2 regions of the Mesorhizobium sp. B2-4-18 genome follow, and region 2 is predicted to be linked to the other one. Evidence: predicted binding sites of a transcription regulator. Region 2 holds the regulator's gene; the other holds the start of a gene.
What was found. Region 2 encodes LexA, which represses DNA repair genes until DNA is damaged. Its sites were predicted from a motif close to TGTTCNNNNTGTGTTCNG; they were not measured.
Positions count from the first base shown of each region.

Region 1: a site for LexA is predicted at 4,316-4,333, ahead of FJ527_RS03710 (single-stranded DNA-binding protein). Genes of this name have one in related genera too.

Region 1 is NZ_VFUW01000002.1:26,236-34,640, reverse strand. It holds gene uvrA (excinuclease ABC subunit UvrA) at 1-1,719, opposite strand, end outside; gene FJ527_RS03730 (hypothetical protein) at 2,417-2,716, opposite strand; gene FJ527_RS03725 (ATP-dependent Clp protease proteolytic subunit) at 2,805-3,410, opposite strand; gene FJ527_RS03720 (SRPBCC domain-containing protein) at 3,435-3,896, opposite strand; gene FJ527_RS03715 (metalloregulator ArsR/SmtB family transcription factor) at 3,893-4,207, opposite strand; gene FJ527_RS03710 (single-stranded DNA-binding protein) at 4,433-4,957, shown strand; gene FJ527_RS03705 (OsmC family protein) at 5,085-5,510, shown strand; gene FJ527_RS03700 (MarC family protein) at 5,516-6,145, opposite strand; gene FJ527_RS03695 (VOC family protein) at 6,227-6,619, opposite strand; gene FJ527_RS03690 (hypothetical protein) at 6,652-7,185, opposite strand; gene FJ527_RS03685 (AraC family transcriptional regulator) at 7,271-8,101, shown strand; gene gyrA (DNA gyrase subunit A) at 8,337-8,405, shown strand, end outside.
Region 2 is NZ_VFUW01000017.1:31,713-40,117, reverse strand. It holds gene gltX (glutamate--tRNA ligase) at 1-228, opposite strand, end outside; gene FJ527_RS28005 (ComEC/Rec2 family competence protein) at 332-2,785, shown strand; gene lexA (transcriptional repressor LexA) at 2,779-3,522, opposite strand; gene FJ527_RS27995 (GntR family transcriptional regulator) at 3,933-4,706, opposite strand; gene FJ527_RS27990 (ABC transporter substrate-binding protein) at 4,857-5,843, shown strand; gene FJ527_RS27985 (ABC transporter ATP-binding protein) at 5,902-6,681, shown strand; gene FJ527_RS27980 (ABC transporter permease) at 6,687-7,610, shown strand; gene kynU (kynureninase) at 7,659-8,405, shown strand, end outside.

The sequences.
Region 1 (8,405 bases), on a different contig from region 2:
GATGGCGTCCTCGTCATGCTCGACGACGATCACGGTGTTGCCGATGTCGCGCAGGTGCTTGAGCGTGTCGAGCAGGCGGGTATTGTCGCGCTGGTGCAGGCCGATCGACGGCTCGTCCAGCACGTAGAGCACGCCGGTCAGGCCTGAGCCGATCTGCGAGGCCAGCCGGATGCGCTGGCTTTCGCCACCCGACAGCGTGCCGGAATTGCGCGACAAGGTGAGATAGTCGAGCCCGACATCGTTGAGGAAGCGCAGACGCTCGCGGATTTCCTTCAGGACGCGGACAGCGATCTCGTTCTGCTTGTCGTTGAGCTGCGCCGGCAGGTCGGTGAACCATTTGTCGGCGTTGCGGATCGACTGTTCCGTCACTTCGCCAATGTGCTTGCCGGCGATCTTCACCGCCAGCGCCTCCGGCTTCAGCCGGTAGCCCTTGCAGACCGGGCAGGGCGTTGCCGACATGAAACGCTCGATCTCCTCGCGCATCCAGGCGGATTCGGTCTCCTTCCAGCGGCGCTCGAGATTGGGGATGACGCCTTCGAAGGTCTTGGTCGTCTTGTAGGAGCGCAGGCCGTCATCATACTGGAAGGTGATCTCGCGCTCGCCGGTGCCGCGCAGGATCGCTTCCTGGGCTTGCGCTGAAAGATCCTTGAACTTGTCGCCGAGCTTGAAGTCGTACGCCTTGCCCAATGCCTCGAGCGTCTGCGAGTAATAGGGCGAGGTCGATTTCGCCCATGGGCTGACGGCGCCGTCGCGCAGCGACACGTTCTCGTCCGGCACCACGAGGTTGGGGTCGATGGCGCGCTGGCTGCCGAGACCGTCGCAGGTCGGGCAGGCGCCAAACGGGTTGTTGAAGGAGAACAGCCTGGGCTCGATTTCCGGAATGGTGAAGCCGGAAACCGGGCAGGCGAACTTTTCCGAGAACAGGATGCGCTCATGCGTCTCGTTCTTCGACTTGTTGACCGAATCCTCGCCAGTCTGGCTGGCATCGAGCGGCCTGTCGGCGAACTCGGCCACTGCCAGCCCCTCGGCCAGCTTCAGCGCCGTCTCGATGGAGTCGGCAAGCCTTGTGGCAAGGTCGCCGCGAACGACGATGCGGTCGACGACGACGTCGATGTCGTGCTTGTATTTCTTGTCCAGCGCCGGCACATCGGCGATTTCATAGAAGACGCCGTCGACCTTGACGCGCTGAAAGCCCTTCTTCTGCAACTCCAGCAGTTCCTTGCGATATTCGCCCTTGCGGCCGCGCACGATGGGCGCCAGCAGGAACAGGCGCGTGCCTTCCTCGACGGCCAGCACCCGGTCGACCATCTGGCTGACCGTCTGGCTCTCGATCGGCAGGCCGGTGGCCGGCGAATAGGGCACGCCGACGCGGGCAAACAGAAGGCGCATATAGTCGTAGATCTCGGTGACGGTACCGACCGTCGAACGCGGGTTTTTCGACGTGGTCTTCTGCTCGATCGAGATGGCCGGCGACAGGCCGTCGATCTGGTCGACGTCCGGCTTCTGCATCATTTCGAGGAATTGCCGGGCATAGGCCGAGAGGCTCTCGACATAGCGGCGCTGGCCTTCTGCATAGATGGTGTCGAAAGCAAGCGACGATTTGCCGGAGCCCGACAGGCCGGTCATGACGATCAGGCTGTCACGCGGCAGGTCGAGATCGACATTCTTCAGATTGTGTTCGCGCGCCCCGCGAATGGAAAGATATTTATGGTCGGCCATGTCAGGTCGCCGCCTCAGATCTGGAATTTGTGGGATCGGCGGGTTTCCCCGGCCATTCCCTATGTAGTTATTTTTGCCGCCACGTCGAGAGACGCCACAATTCTCGACAGAAGTCGTTTAACCGCCTTTCGCGCGAGGGGGCAAGCGGAAAGAACAAAGGCCGAACACGCTCCTGACAAAGCTGTGCGGAAGCTGACCCGAACGTAAGCTCCCGGCGATCACATTTTTCCGTAACCGGCTATTGATGGTTGACGCGGCCAACTCACGGGAGCAGTCTTGCGAAGTCAGCGAAGCCGGCCGTCTATCGATGGCCTCGCCGCCCCAAGGCGGCCTGCGAGACGCCGCAGGCATTTGCGATTTGCGCTTCACGACGACAATGTCGCAACGGACAAGAGGAGCGGAGCATGACGCCACCGGATAGTCCCCCAGGGCTTCAGTTGTTACTGGAGCCGCGGCAGGCATAAGTGCCAAGGGCAGGCGTTTGCGCCACCCGACAAACCGTGACCTGCCGTATCCCTGAAAATCAGAGACTGCTAGTCGGATCGTCGGCTGAATGCCGCGAAGCATCCGAAATCAAACGCCGGCAGTACACTCCCGGCAAAAATGGATTTGAGATCCAGAAAAGCCCCGTCCGTTTGCCCAAGGCACGGCGGGGCTGTTCTTTTGGCGGGCTCCAGTTGGAAGGCCCGATCTTTGCCTATCTGGGTGGCTTGATCCCGCCAACTCCAACATCGACGGTGATGCTGCCGGAAATCCTGACATTGGTATTGCCGATCTTGAACTGCCCGTTGCCGCTGCTGGGGAACGCGTCGTCGGGTTCGGGCACCGGGGCGGGCTTTGCGATGCGATAGTCGCCGGTTACGCCGGGCAGGGCGCCTTTCCGAACCGACGACGAGGCCTCGTCGGCAAGTGCCGACCTGGACACAAGGCCGACGATGGCAAGCACCATGGCGGCCGTGACACGGTGCGATGTTCTTGATCGATGAGTGTCGGTCATCCCCTTGTTATAGGGGCCTGCCGCCACCGGAGCCAGAGCGGGATCGTCAAATCTTCGACAAGCAGCAGGATTTGACCTCACTCTGGTCCTACGCAGCCTTTTTGCGGGTGTCGAACACATGGTCGACGATGCCCCAGGCCTGGGCCTCGCGGGCGGTCATGAAATGGTCGCGGTCGAGCGTGCGCTCGACGTCGTCATAGCTGCGGCCGCAATGCTGGGCGTAGAGTTCGGTCATGTGGCGTTTGGTCTGGCCGATGCGTTCGGCGTGCCGCTGGATGTCGGAAGCCTGGCCCTGGAAGCCGCCCAGCGGCTGATGTAGCAGGATGGTGGCGTTGGGTAGTGCGATGCGGCGCCCGGCGGTGCCCGCCATCAGCAGGAACGATCCCATCGACGCTGCAAAGCCCATGCATACGGTCGACACCGGGCAGCTGATATACTGCATCGTGTCGTAGATGGCGAAGCCGCTGGTCACCATGCCGCCGGGCGAGTTGATGTAGAGCGAGATCTCCTTCTCGGGATTGTCCGACTCCAGCGACAAAAGCTGCGCGCAGACCAGCGCCGAGACGTCATCGTTAATCTCCCCGTTGACGAAGACGATGCGCTCGCGCAGCAGCCGCGAAAAAATGTCGAACGCGCGTTCGCCGCGGCTCGATTGCTCGATTACCATCGGCACAAGACTGGCAACACCGCCCATTTTTCTGTCTCCAATTTTCCGTGTTCAAGCCGCGTGCAGCAGCAGAAGGCGTGGGGTGTTCGCGGCTATAGGCGTGCCGGTCCCGTGCAGCGAAAGCCGGCAGCCTGCCCCCGCCATGGCCACGGCCGGCATCGCCTTGCGAGCAAAGCCGTCATGGACGATGCGCAGATGCGTGCCGCCGGAAACGGTTCGGGCGAGTGTGAAGGTGACGGTGCTGTCGAGTGGGTGCGCGGCATCGTCCGACCGCTCGCGCCAGGAATAGCGCAGCAGGCGTTCGGGCTCGGCATCGAGAATCTCGCATTCGATCGCCGCGTCTTGACCGGCGAAGGCAAAGCGGCTGCCGGTCTGCGGCCTGATGTCGTTGGGCATCATCCAGGCGGCGAGCAGTTCCGGCACGGTCAGCGCCCGCCAAACCTTTTCCGGCGGCTCGGCAAGATCGTATTCGAACTCAATCGCATCGGGAGAGACTTCGCTTTGGCTGTTCATTGATCCATGTCCTTCAAAACCGTCTTCAGCCTTTCGATGCGCTCCGGCCAGAAGGTACGGTAGCGTTCGATCCATGAGAGCAGCGGGGCAAGCCCCTGCGGATCCACACGATAATAGGCGTTGCGGCCGGCCCGCCGCTCGACCACGAGGCCGGCGCCCCGCAGCACCGCCAGATGCTGCGACACCGCCGGTTGCGACACCGTCAGGCCGCTGCGCAATTCCGATACGCTCATCTCGCTTGTGGCGAGACGCTCAAAGACGGCGCGGCGTGTCGGGTCGGCCAAGGCGCGGAAAATCTCTGCTTCGATCATGACAAAAGCATAAGTCGATACTTATCGATTTGGCAAGCGCTGTTTTGAGACCCATATGCGGCGTTCCGGCATTGCTGCCATTCCTTGACAATTGGCCGCAGTGCATATAGGAACGAAAAGGGAACAAAAACCTTGTGGGAAAAGCCAGCCTTGGCAAGCGGCTGACGTGCGTAGCCTGTAAGGTGCTGCGACAAAAATTTGTTTCGGATAGCGCGGAGAAATATCATGGCGGGTAGCGTCAACAAGGTCATTCTGGTCGGCAATCTCGGCGCTGACCCTGAAATCCGCCGCCTGAACTCGGGCGAGCCGGTCGTCAACATTCGCATCGCGACGTCGGAAAGCTGGCGCGACAAGAATTCCGGCGAGCGCAAGGAAAAGACCGAGTGGCATAACGTCGTCATCTTCAATGAGGGCATCGCCAAGGTGGCGGAGCAGTATCTGAAGAAGGGCATGAAGGTTTATGTCGAGGGCCAGCTGCAGACGCGCAAATGGCAGGACCAGACCGGTGCCGACAAATACACGACCGAAGTCGTGCTGCAGAAATTCCGCGGCGAGTTGCAGATGCTCGACGCGCGTGGCCAGGGTGAGGGCGGTCAGGTTGGCGGCTACAGCGGTGGCGGCAGCAGCCGTGGTTCCGATTTCGGCCAGTCGAGCCCGAACGAAGGGTTCAACCGCGGTGGCGGCAACGCTCCCAGGGGCGGCGGTGGCGGTGGTTCGTCGCGCGAACTGGACGACGAAATTCCGTTCTGATCGAAAGCCGCACCAAATAGCGAATGCCTTTACTTGATATGCCCCGAGGGTCCGCATGGACTTTCGGGGTTTTGCATGGTGGTTTTGAGCTGACGTTGGCGCGATCAGAGACGTAAGAGGACTGGCGATGAAGGCACGGGTAAAATGGGTCGAGGAGCGCACCTTCGTCGGCGAGTCCAGCAGCGGCCACAAGGTCGTGCTGGGCACGGCGTCAGGCCCGGAAGGCAAGACGCCGGGACCGAGCCCGATGGAACTGGTGCTGATCGGCACCGGCGGCTGCTCGGCCTATGATGTCGTCCATATCCTCGAAAAGGGGCGCGAGGCCGTCGAGGATTGCGTGGTCGAGCTCGATTCCGACCGCTCCGAAACCGATCCCAAAGTGTTCACCCGCATCCATATGCATTTCATCATCAAGGGCCGGGCGCTGTCCAGCGACAAGGTCAAGCGGGCAATCGACCTTTCGATCGAAAAATACTGCTCGGCCTCCGCCATGATGGCCAAGACAGCGACGATTACCCACGACTTTGAAGTCATCGATACGACCGCAAAATAAGCGGCCTACGAGGCCATCAACGCCTTGATGCCATCTGCCACGAACTGCACGGCCAGTGCCGCCAGGATAACCCCGAGCAGGCGGGTCAGGATCGAGCGGCCGGTCTGGCCGAGGATGCGGTCGATGCGTTCCGACAGCACGAATACCAGATAGGTTATGACGAGGCAGACAAGAATGATGCCGACCAGGGCCGCCTGCGCCGCAAAACCCTGAAACGAGCCTGAGAGCAGCACCGTCGCTGAAATCGCGCCGGGGCCGGCGATCAGCGGAATCGCCAAGGGGAAGGCGGCGATGTTGTGGATCATGTCCTTGGTGATGGCGACGTCGCCGATCTTTTCCTTGCGGTCCTGCCGGCGCTCGAACACCATTTCGAAGGCGATGAAGAACAGCAGGAACCCGCCGGCGACACGGAACGCCGGCAGGGTGATGCCGAACACCGACAGGATCGACGCGCCGGCCACCGCAAACAGCGCCATTACCAGAAAACCGATGACCGAGGCGCGCACGGAAACCTGGCTGCGCTCCTCGCGGTTCATGCCGCGCGTCACGGCGAGGAACAGAGGCGCCAGCCCAGGCGGATCGATGGTCACGAGAATGGTGACGAAGGCATTGAACAGGCTGTCGAAACTCGGCATCGCTGACCCTCCCGCCGGGCCAAGCCCGTACCCACATTGGTAGAGCAAAGCCCGGTCGGTGGGAACAGTCAGAACCGCAGGTTAGGCGGCAGCGCCGCAATAGGCCTCCAGGCGATAGCCGTCCGGATCGACCACGAAGGCCGCGTAATAGTTCTCGCCATAGTCGGCGCGCAGGCCCGGTGCGCCATTGTCGCTGCCGCCTTCGCGCAACGCGCCGGCATGAAAGGCACCGACGCTATCCCGTGTCGGCGCGGCGAAGCAGAAATGCAGGCCAGATCTTTCGTCCGCCGGCACCGGGCGCGCCGCCTCGTTGACCCACAGCGCGACAGCCTGGGGCGCGACGGTCTGGACACCATAGCCGAGCGAACCCGGCGATTGGCTGACGCAAGTGAAGCCGAGCGGCCTCAACGCGGCATCGTAGAAACGTTTGGAGGCAGTGACGTCGCGAACGCCGATCGAGATATGATCGAACATGGTTTTCTCCATTGTTACTAAGGGTTGTGGGGTCATCTTTCAGATTGACGACGCGCCAGGAACTGGACTTCGAGGTGCCAGTCCGCGCCGTCATGCGAGCGCTCGCCGAGCCATCGGAAGGAATTCCCGGTGATGCGCGAAAAGCTCCAGCGTACCGAGGAACCAGTGCCGTCGGCGCCGACCTGCACGATCGCGTCGCCTTCGGCGCGGCCGAGCTGACGGCTGAAATACTGGTTGCGCGGGTCGCTCCAGAAGATGTGCCAGGCATCGATTCCGGGGTCATAGACCCGCAGCGTCGTGCCGTAAAAGGTCCATTTGCCAAGCGATGGCGAGGGGCCGGCGTCACGCGCGGGCAGGATCCAGACGTCCTGGATGGCGCGGCCTTCCAGCGCCCAGCCGAAGTGCACCTCGCCGCGTCCGGTCAGCACCGTGCCGTCCTCGAGATGGCGCGCGGCGTCAAACGTCCAGGCACCGACGAAGCGGCCGTAAAGGTTCAGTTTTTCGGCAAGCCCTTCGATCGGTCCGGGACTGTGCAAGGCTTCGGCAAATGTGGATTGGTCGGGCATGGCTGCGGCCTCTTCTTGTCAGGAGACCGCGAGGAATAGGTGCCGGCGGGGTTTTGGGCTTGGGAAAAATTGCTATATTTCAGCCATGACGGCGACCGCGAACACCCTTGCATCCGGACCTGGCTGGCACGTGGCGGATGTGATCTGCACGGCCAGCGCCGGCGATCGGCCGTTCGAGGAAGTCCATCGGGATTTTTGCGTCGCGGCGGTCACCAGTGGCACCTTCCGCTATCGCGCACAGCAAGGCACCGCCATGCTCGCGCCAGGCAGCCTCCTGCTTGGCAATTCCGGCACATGCTACGAATGCGGGCACGAGCATGGCAGCGGCGACCGTTGCCTCTCCTTCCATTTCGGGCCGGCCTATATGGACCGGATCGTCGCCGACGTACCCGGCGCTGGGAAGCTCACCTTCGAGACGCCACGCCTGCCGCCGTTACCGGCCATCGCACCGCTGCTGGCCGAGGCGGAAGCCGCGCGCGACATGGCGGACGCAGGTGCCTTCGAGGAAATCGCCCTGCGCATCGCCGGTGCCGCCGTGGCGACAGTCTCAGGCGCAAGGCACGCCAGTCGCGATCCAAGCCGCCGCGACCAGAAAAGGGTTGCCGAGGCGGTGAGGCGGATCGAACTGGATGCCGACGGACCGGTCTCGCTTCCAGCGTTGGCGGATGAGACCGCGACCAGTGCTTATCATTTCCTGCGCACCTTCCGGCAGGTTGCCGGCATGACGCCCTATCAGTACCTGCTCAGGACCCGATTGCATCGCGCGGCGGTGCGATTGCGCACGTCCAACGATGCCATTTCGGCAATTGCTTTCGAAGCCGGCTTCAACGATCTGTCGACCTTCAACCGCCGGTTTCGGCGGGTCATGGGCGAGACGCCTGGCCGGTATCGGTCCGGGCGCGTTGGCAGCCGCTGAAAAGTTGCCAGGAGCTCCAATTGATCGCGCTCGGGGCGTTCGTCTGGGGAAAACGGTCCATTGCCGGCTTTTGCCTTGCTGGCGGCGAAAGGGTCGTGGCCATATCGTCGCAATCAGTGGTATCCACTTGAAATTACCGCTAAAATTGACACTGGAAAAGTGCCCCGGACATTGGAGTTTCGGCCTCGCTTCCTATATAAGCAGTGAGTGATTCCTGATTAGATTGTGATCCGATTTGACCGACCAGAAGACACCGCGCGGCACAGACGGCGGCCCCAGCGGCATCGAGCCGATATCCATCATC
Region 2 (8,405 bases):
GGAGACTGCGTCACCGTCCCACGAAAGGCCGAGCCAGGTCAGGCCATCGAGAATGGCCGATGTGGCCGCATCGGTCGAACGCTCGCGATCGGTGTCCTCGATGCGCAGCAGCATCGTGCCGCCGGTATGCTTTGCATAGAGCCAGTTGAAGAGCGCCGTGCGCGCGCCGCCGATGTGCAGATAGCCGGTCGGCGAGGGGGCAAAACGGGTGATGACCTTGTCGGGCATGGAACTCTCGGAAAACGTCTGAAGCTGGGTGCGGAGCGTGCGGACTTTCGCGCGTTGCGCGTTCATGTAGCATAGGGCGTCGAGGGTGCAAGGGGCAGACCCGATGACTGGACGAGGCCGGGGCTCGGATCGGGGCGAGGATGCCGCTATCGGCGTCAGCGAGCGATCCCTGTTTGCGGCGCCTGCGACGATCCCACTGCCATCTCCGCTCGTGGCTGCGCCCGAAACCAGGTCGCTGCAGGCAGGTGGGCAGGCGCCGGCGCCGGCTCCTGCCGCGGGCAGGATCGCGCGCGTGCGCCGGCAAGTCGGCCTGGTATCCTTGCCTCGCCTGCGCCATGGCGTGGCCCGGGCGACGGAGCTCGAACTCGACCGGGGCATCGCGTTCCTGCTGGTGCCGGTCTGTCTGGCCGTTGGGGCGATCGCCTATTTCTCGCTGGCATCCGAGCCCGACTTTGCAAAACCCGTCGCGGTCGTGGTGCTGATGGCGGTCTGTGCCTTCGTCTCGCGCTCCTGGTCGAAAACCCATCTGTGTTTCATGGCAGTGCTGTTGTGCGCGCTGGGCCTGCTCGCGGCGAAGGTCGAAACATGGCGAGCCGGAACCCGGATGCTGGGTTCGGAAATCTCCACCCAACTGACCGGCCGCGTGGTCTCGCTCGAAGAGATGGAGAGCGGCCGCATCCGGCTGACCATGGACGTGATTTCGACCGCCCGGCCGAAACTGCGCTATGCACCGGAAAGGGTCCGGCTTTCCGCACGCAAGATACCACCGGGAATGACCGCCGGCTCGCTCATCACAGGCTACGCCAAACTGTTGCCGCCGACCGGCCCGGTGCGGCCGGACAGCTACGACTTCTCTTTCGACAGCTATTTCGCCGGCATCGGCGGCAGCGGCTTCTTTCTCGGCAATCCGACGGTTGTTTCCGCCGACGACGGTGAGATGCCGCTATCGGCTCGCTTTTTTTCAGGCATCGAAAATGCCCGCGAAGCCATCGCCGACCACATCAGGGGCAGCGTCGGCGGCGCTGAAGGCGAGATCGCGGCGGCGCTGATCGTCGGCGTGCGCGCCGGCATACCCGATGAAATCAATGAAGCGATGCGGCGTACCGGCATCTATCACATCATCTCTATTTCGGGACTGCATATGGCGCTTGTGGCCGGCACCATCATGGGTCTGCTGCGTGGTGCCTTCGCGCTGTTTCCAGACTTTTCCGCGCGCCGGCCGGTGAAGAAATACGCGGCCGCCGCCGCACTGTTCTCGATCGCGGCCTATCTCATCATTTCCGGTGTCGTCGTTGCCGCCGAACGCAGCTTCATCATGCTGGCGGTGATGCTGATTGCCGTCTTCTTCGATCGCGCTGCCCTGACCATGCGCAATCTGGCGATCTCGGCGATCGCCGTCATCCTGGTCTCGCCTCACGAGGTCGTCGGCCCGAGCTTTCAGATGTCGTTCGCCGCGACCGCGGCCCTGGTTGGCGCTTATGCCGGCTGGGCCGATCACCATGCGGGAAAGACGCGGCCACCGCCGCCAAAGCGATCCCTGGCGGGGTTCCTGACGCGAAAATTCCTGCTGGCGACAGGAGGATTGGCCATGACGTCCATTATCGCCGGCAGCGCCACGGCACTGTTTGCCATCTGGCATTTCCAGCGGGTATCGCCGCTCAGCCTGTTCGCCAATCTGGCCGTGATGCCTATCGTGTCGGTCGTGATGTTCCTGGCCGTCGCCAGCGCGCTGTTGATGCCATTCGGATTGGATTGGCCGGCTCTCTACCTCATGGGCAAGGGCCTGACAGCAATGATCGCCGTGTCGGCGTGGATATCGGAGCGCTCTCCGGTCGATGGAGTCGGGCTGATTTCGCAGCAATCCGTGCTGCTGGTCACCGTCGCGCTGGCAATCGCGACGATGGCGACGACATGGCTGCGGCTCGCGGCGCTGCCATTCGCGCTTGCCGGCCTGTTGACTGTGTCGCACACACGCGCGCCCGATGTGCTGATCTCGGAAGATGCGCGGCTGGTCGCGCTGCCGATCGGCAATGGCGAACTGGCCGTCAACCGGGAACGTCCGAACGAATTCGCAACCGACAACTGGAAGCGCGCCCTGATCTCCGAAACAATCGTCAAACCGGAAATGTTCGACACGACAGACAGGCAATTCGATGTTGCCAGTCCCACCGACCTGCCGCCGGGATCGCCCTTCTACTGCCGCGAAGGCCTGTGCCTTGCCAGGCACCCTTCCGGCGCGATCATTGCCTATGTCGAGGACCGCAAGACCACCTGGAAAGCCTGCGCTTTCGCCGACCTGATCATCGTCAATGACGCAACCGCCTATGACGCCTGCCACAATCCACTGGTTCTCGTCGTCACCAAACGGCAGCTCGCCCGCAAGGGAAGCGCTGCCGTCTTCTTCAATCCCCAGTCGGCCACGACCCGGGCCGCGATCGCATTTGCCGTCGACGGACCATACCGGCCCTGGCACGAACAGCGAAAATTCTCACGCGAGGCGAGGGGGCTGCCGCCGTACAAAAAACCCGACAAGCCCGATAACAAGCCGGTTCAGTAGCGCCTGATCAACCCGACCAGCTTGCCTTGTACCTTGACCCTGTCCGGCCCGAAAATGCGCGTTTCGTAGGCTGGATTGGCGGCCTCGAGCGCGATCGAAGCGCCTTTGCGGCGGAACCGCTTCAGTGTCGCTTCCTCTTCGTCGACCAGTGCCACGATAATTTCGCCCGGGCTTGCCGTGTCGGCATTGCGGATAATGACCGTGTCTCCATCGAAGATACCAGCCTCGATCATCGAGTCGCCCTTGACCTCCAACGCATAGTGCTCGCCGCCCATGATCATGTCCGGCGGCACCGAGATCGAATGCGTCTGATGCTGGATGGCATCGATCGGCACACCGGCGGCGATACGGCCCATGACCGGGATGGACACGGCTGAAACCGCGTCGTCGTCGTTGCCGGCCGCGGGCAGGCGCGAAGGCGCAGCGGCCGGCCTGATCTGGCGTCCGAGACTGCCTTGGCCAAGGCTGCCTTGGATGACGCTTGGCGAGAACTTCTTTGCCGCATTGAGGCCCGGCGCGATCGAGTCCGGCAGCCGCAGCACTTCCAGCGCGCGCGCCCGATTGGGTAGCCGGCGAATGAAGCCGCGCTCCTCCAGGGCCGTGATCAGGCGATGGATCCCCGACTTGGAGGCAAGATCGAGTGCTTCCTTCATCTCGTCGAAGGAAGGCGGTATCCCGCTTTCCTTGAGCCGTTCGTGGATGAACATCAGCAGTTCATGTTGCTTGCGTGTCAGCATGGCGGCCCCCAAGACATTGAACGAAAGGTTGAACCAGAATCGAAAAAACAAACCCAGAACAAACACTATCTGTTCCAGTTGTGTTCTGCAACCGTTTAAAGTTTAATGAATTTGTTAAGGGGTCTGAAGTTTTTTGCCCGCGACGGCGGGCAGCAACCAGCCCTTTCCGCCATCGGCAGGCGCATTGAAATCGTTTTGGTTAATGGCCTGTGGCCCATCCGCCGACGAGGCTTTGGCATCAGTTAGTTGGAAGGTTTCTCCTCGGGGGGACGTATAATTCGCGGAGCCATTATTCGCGGAACGAAACGAAACCAAAATGCCAACGATTGGTAGCTTCGGGCGGCCATGGATCCGGGCGTTCGGCGCACTCCGGCCAGCGCGTTCGAATAGGGGTCGCGGAAGCGCTGAAGTTATCCCGAACCCGCCTTCAAGCTGCCGGCGCGAGCGGCGTATCTGGTGGCGCCGCTGTCTTCGCTGTGGACATAGACGTGCAGTGTGTAGCCGATATGCGCCGTCATCAGCGCCTTGGCCCGCTCGATGTCACGGTCGAGCGCCGCTTCCATGATCGCGGTATGGTGTTCGATCGCAATCGCTTCGCGCAGCGCTTCGATTGCCTCTTCATAGCCATCCTTGAGGCCGGCCGCGGCCCGCAGTGTCGGCGCCAGACCAAGAAAGCGATGATGCCGGCGCAGCTGATCCGAGATCGTCGAGCGGAACCGCAACAGCCAGTCGCATGTGGCGGCGCTCAGCAGCGCCGCATGGAAAGCCTCGTGGTTCTCGTCCCATCTGTCGACGGCCGCGTCCGAGGGATCGTCGACCGCCGTCTTGCAACGCGAGAGCCGGTAGTGGGCGGTGACCACGGCATCCTCCCACTCCCTGCCGCCTTTTTCCATCGATTCGAGGAACAGGGGTATCTCGACCACCATCCTGGCGCGTGCCAGATCCTCCAGCTCGGCCCGCGACACCGGAGCCACGGCAAAACCACGATTGCTGATCGCGGTGACCAGGCGTTCGGCCTCGAGCCGCGACAGGGCTTCGCGCAACGGTGTCCAGCCGACGCCATAGGTGCCGCGCAGCGCACTCAGTTTGAGCGGGGCGCCGGGCATGAGGCGCGTGGTCAGGATGTCGCGCCGCAACAGCTGATAGGCGGCTTCCGTTTTTGTGGAACTCGTTTCATTCAGCATGGTGATCAATCCGTCGTCTGGCGAAAAGTATATATGATAGTGCGTCACAGCAACAATTATATATAATGTTTGACACAGACCAGCGGACTCACCATGATCGCCGTAGTAGCCGCGTTTCCAAGCGGCCCTGATCAAATCTGGGAGGAAATGATGTTGAAGTCGAAATCCGCTTGGTTGTCGGGCTTGGCCCTGGCAGGCGCATTGATGGTCAGTGCCGGCAGTGCCGCGGCCGATCAGATCCGTATCGGCATTGCCAATTTCGGCGAGCATCCGCAATTGAACGCCGCCATAGCCGGCTTCAAGAAGGCGCTGACGGATAACGGCTTCGTCGAGGGCAAGGACGTCGTCTACACGGAGAGCCACACCAATTTCGATGCGTCGCTGGTGCCGCAGATGATCGCCAAGCTGCAGGCCGAGCAGCCCAAGCTGATCTACACCATCACCACGCCGGTCTCACAGATCGCCAAGAAAGCGCTCGCCGGTTCCGGCATTCCGATCGTTTTTGCCGCGGTCACCGATCCGGTGGCGGCCAAGCTGGTGCCGTCATGGGACGCCGGAGACGAAGGCATGACCGGCGCCAGCGATCTGCAGGACGTCGCCGCGGTGATGGCCTTCACCAAGAAGCTGCTGCCGAACGCCAAGCGCTTCGGCGTGCCTTATAATCCCGGTGAGGCCAATGACGTTGCCTTGGTCGAAAAGATCAAGGCGGCGGCACCGGCCGCGGGCTTCGAGGTGGTGGAGGTCGGCATAGACAACGTCAATGACATCCAGCAACGCATCGCTTCGCTCGCCGGCAAGGCCGACGTGGTCTACGGCCCGGCCTCGAACCTGATCCAGCCGGCGATCGCCGCTGTCTCCGCGGCCGCCCGCCAGGCCGGTATCCCGGTCGTCAACTCCGATGACAGTGCGGTCCGTAACGGTACCGTGCCGGCGAGCTTCGCGGTCAATTACACGCAGGTCGGCGTCAACGCCGGCAACATCGCCGCCGAGATCCTCAAGGGCAAGGATCCCAAGACGATCGCGCCGTCGCGCCCGGCCTACAAGGACCACATGGCAACGATCTCGCGCAAGGCGATGGCCGCGTTCGGCATCGAGATACCGGCTTCAATGGCCGATTGCGGCTGCATCGTCGACTAACATCGGAACTGCCGGGGTGACGGCGTCGGCGCCGTCATCCCGAGGTCAGGGAGAAACGATGCTCGAGATTCGATCCGCGCGCAAAGTGTTCTACAAGGGCCAGGCCGACGAGAAGGTCGCGCTGGACGGTCTCAGCCTGTCCTTGGCCACCGGAGAGTTCGGCATCGTCATCGGCTCCAATGGGGCCGGCAAGAGCAGCATGCTCAACGCCATTTCCGGCGCCCTGATCCTCGATTCCGGCCAGATCCTGATCAACGGCGCCGACGTGACTGCAATGCCGGTGCACAAGCGCGCCGCGAAACTGGCGCGCGTGTTCCAGGACCCGATGCGCGGCACCGCCGCCAGCATGACGGTTGCGGAAAACATGCTGCTGGCCGATTTGCGTAGCCAAAAGCGCACCTTGCGCCCGGGGCTGAACACCACCCGGCTTGCATCCTACAGGGAACGCCTGTCGATACTGGGTCTCGGTCTGGAAAATCGTCTCGACACGCGCGTCGACCTGCTCTCCGGCGGGCAGCGGCAATCCTTGTCGCTGATCATGGCGGTCGGCGGATCGCCGGACTTGCTGCTGCTCGACGAGCATACCGCGGCCCTTGACCCGCGCACGGCCGAAATCGTCATGCAAGCGACCGTGCGCGCCGTCAACGCGCTGAAACTGACGACTTTGATGGTGACCCACAACATGCAACACGCCGTCGATTATGGCAGCCGGGTGATCATGCTCGATGCGGGCCGGGTGCTCCTGGAAGTCGCCGGGCAGGAGAAGGCGAGGGTCACGGTTATTGATCTGATCGGCCATTTCTCCGTCAAGACCGATCGCATGTTGCTGGCGAGCTGATCATCATGGATTTTGTTGGGGACGTTCTCACCAGCTTCGTCGCGATCATGCCGGTCACCCTGGCGCAAAGCCTGATCCTGGCCTTTGTCGTGCTCGGGATCATGATCCCGTTTCGCATGCTGAATTTTCCCGATCTCACCAGCGAAGGCGCTTTTCCGCTGGGCGGCTGCGTCTGCGGCGTTCTCCTTGCCGCCGGCGCATCGCCGCTGATGGGCGTTGCTGCCGCCCTTGTCGCTGGCTTCGCGGCGGGCTGCTGCACCGCCTTCATCCATCTGCGCTTCCGCATCCACACGCTGCTTGCGGGCATCCTGATGATGACGATGCTCTACAGCATCAACCTTCGCATTATGGGCAAGTCCAACCTGTCCGTCTTCGGTTCGCCCTCGGTGTTCGACTGGGTGCCGTTCGCGCGGCCGGGTTTCCCCGCCAGCAAGATTGTCGTCGCGGGTCTCCTCGCGCTTGCCGCCTTCATGCTGCTCTACATGTTCTTCAGGACCGAGAAGGGGACTGCCGTGCGCGCCGTGGGCGCCAATCCTGACATGGCCGAGGCGCAAGGCATCAATGTCTGGGCCGCGACCATAGGCGGTGTCGGGCTGGCCAGCGCTTTTTCGGCGTCAAGCGGTGCGCTGATGGTGCAGTCGCAAGGCTTCGCCGACGTCAATATGGGCCTGGGAATTCTCATCAACGGCCTTGCCGCGCTGATGATCGGCGAAGCCGTCGTCGGCAAGCAGACGGTGTGGCGGCAATTGCTGGCGCCCTTCGCCGGCGCGATCATCTACTACCAGCTGGTGTCGTTCTGCCTGGCGGCCGGCATGCCGCCGCCTGACCTGAAGCTTGCCACGGGCCTGTTCGTACTGGCCATGCTTGCCTTGCCCAGCCTCAAGCGCAGCCGGGGGCCCGCACCGGTTCGCGAAGCGATTCGTGAGTAACCCGGCGTGAATGACCAAGGCGTGAATAACCAGGGAATGTCACAAATGATGCCTACGACGCTCGATCTCGCAGCTGTCGATGCCATGGATGCGGCGGACCCGCTGCGTGCCATGCGCGACCGGTTCATCTTGCCGGAAGGCGTGATCTATCTCGACGGCAATTCACTCGGCGCCGCGGCACCCGCCGTCTTCGACGAGCTGCGGAAGGCCGCGACCCAGGAGTGGGCGCAGGATCTGATCCGTGCCTGGAACACCGCCGGCTGGTTCGACATGCCGGTCGCGCTCGGCGACCAACTGGGGCGGCTGATCGGCGCGGCGGCCGGCCAGACGGTGGTCTGCGATACGACCTCGATCAACATCTACAAGGTGCTGCATGCCGCACTCGGCATGCGGCCGGACCGCTCGGTCATCGTCGCCGAGGGCGACAGCTTTCCAACCGATCTCTACATGGCCGAAGGCGTGGCCTCGACGCGCCCCGGCACGGTGTTGCGGCTTGAGGGCGTTGATGCGCCGACCATTGAGGAGCTCATCGACGAGCGCGTTGCGGTCATCCTGGTCAACCACGTCAACTACAAGTCCGGCCAGCTGCGCGACATGGCGGCACTGACATGCAAGGCCCATCAGGTCGGAGCGCTGATCGTCTGGGATCTCTGCCACACCGCCGGCGCGCTGCCTGTCGAGCTCGACAGCGCCAATGCCGATTTCGCCATCGGCTGCACCTACAAATATCTCAATGGCGGCCCGGGCGCGCCAGCCTTCATCTACGCCGCCGAGCGTCATCACGATAAAGTCCAG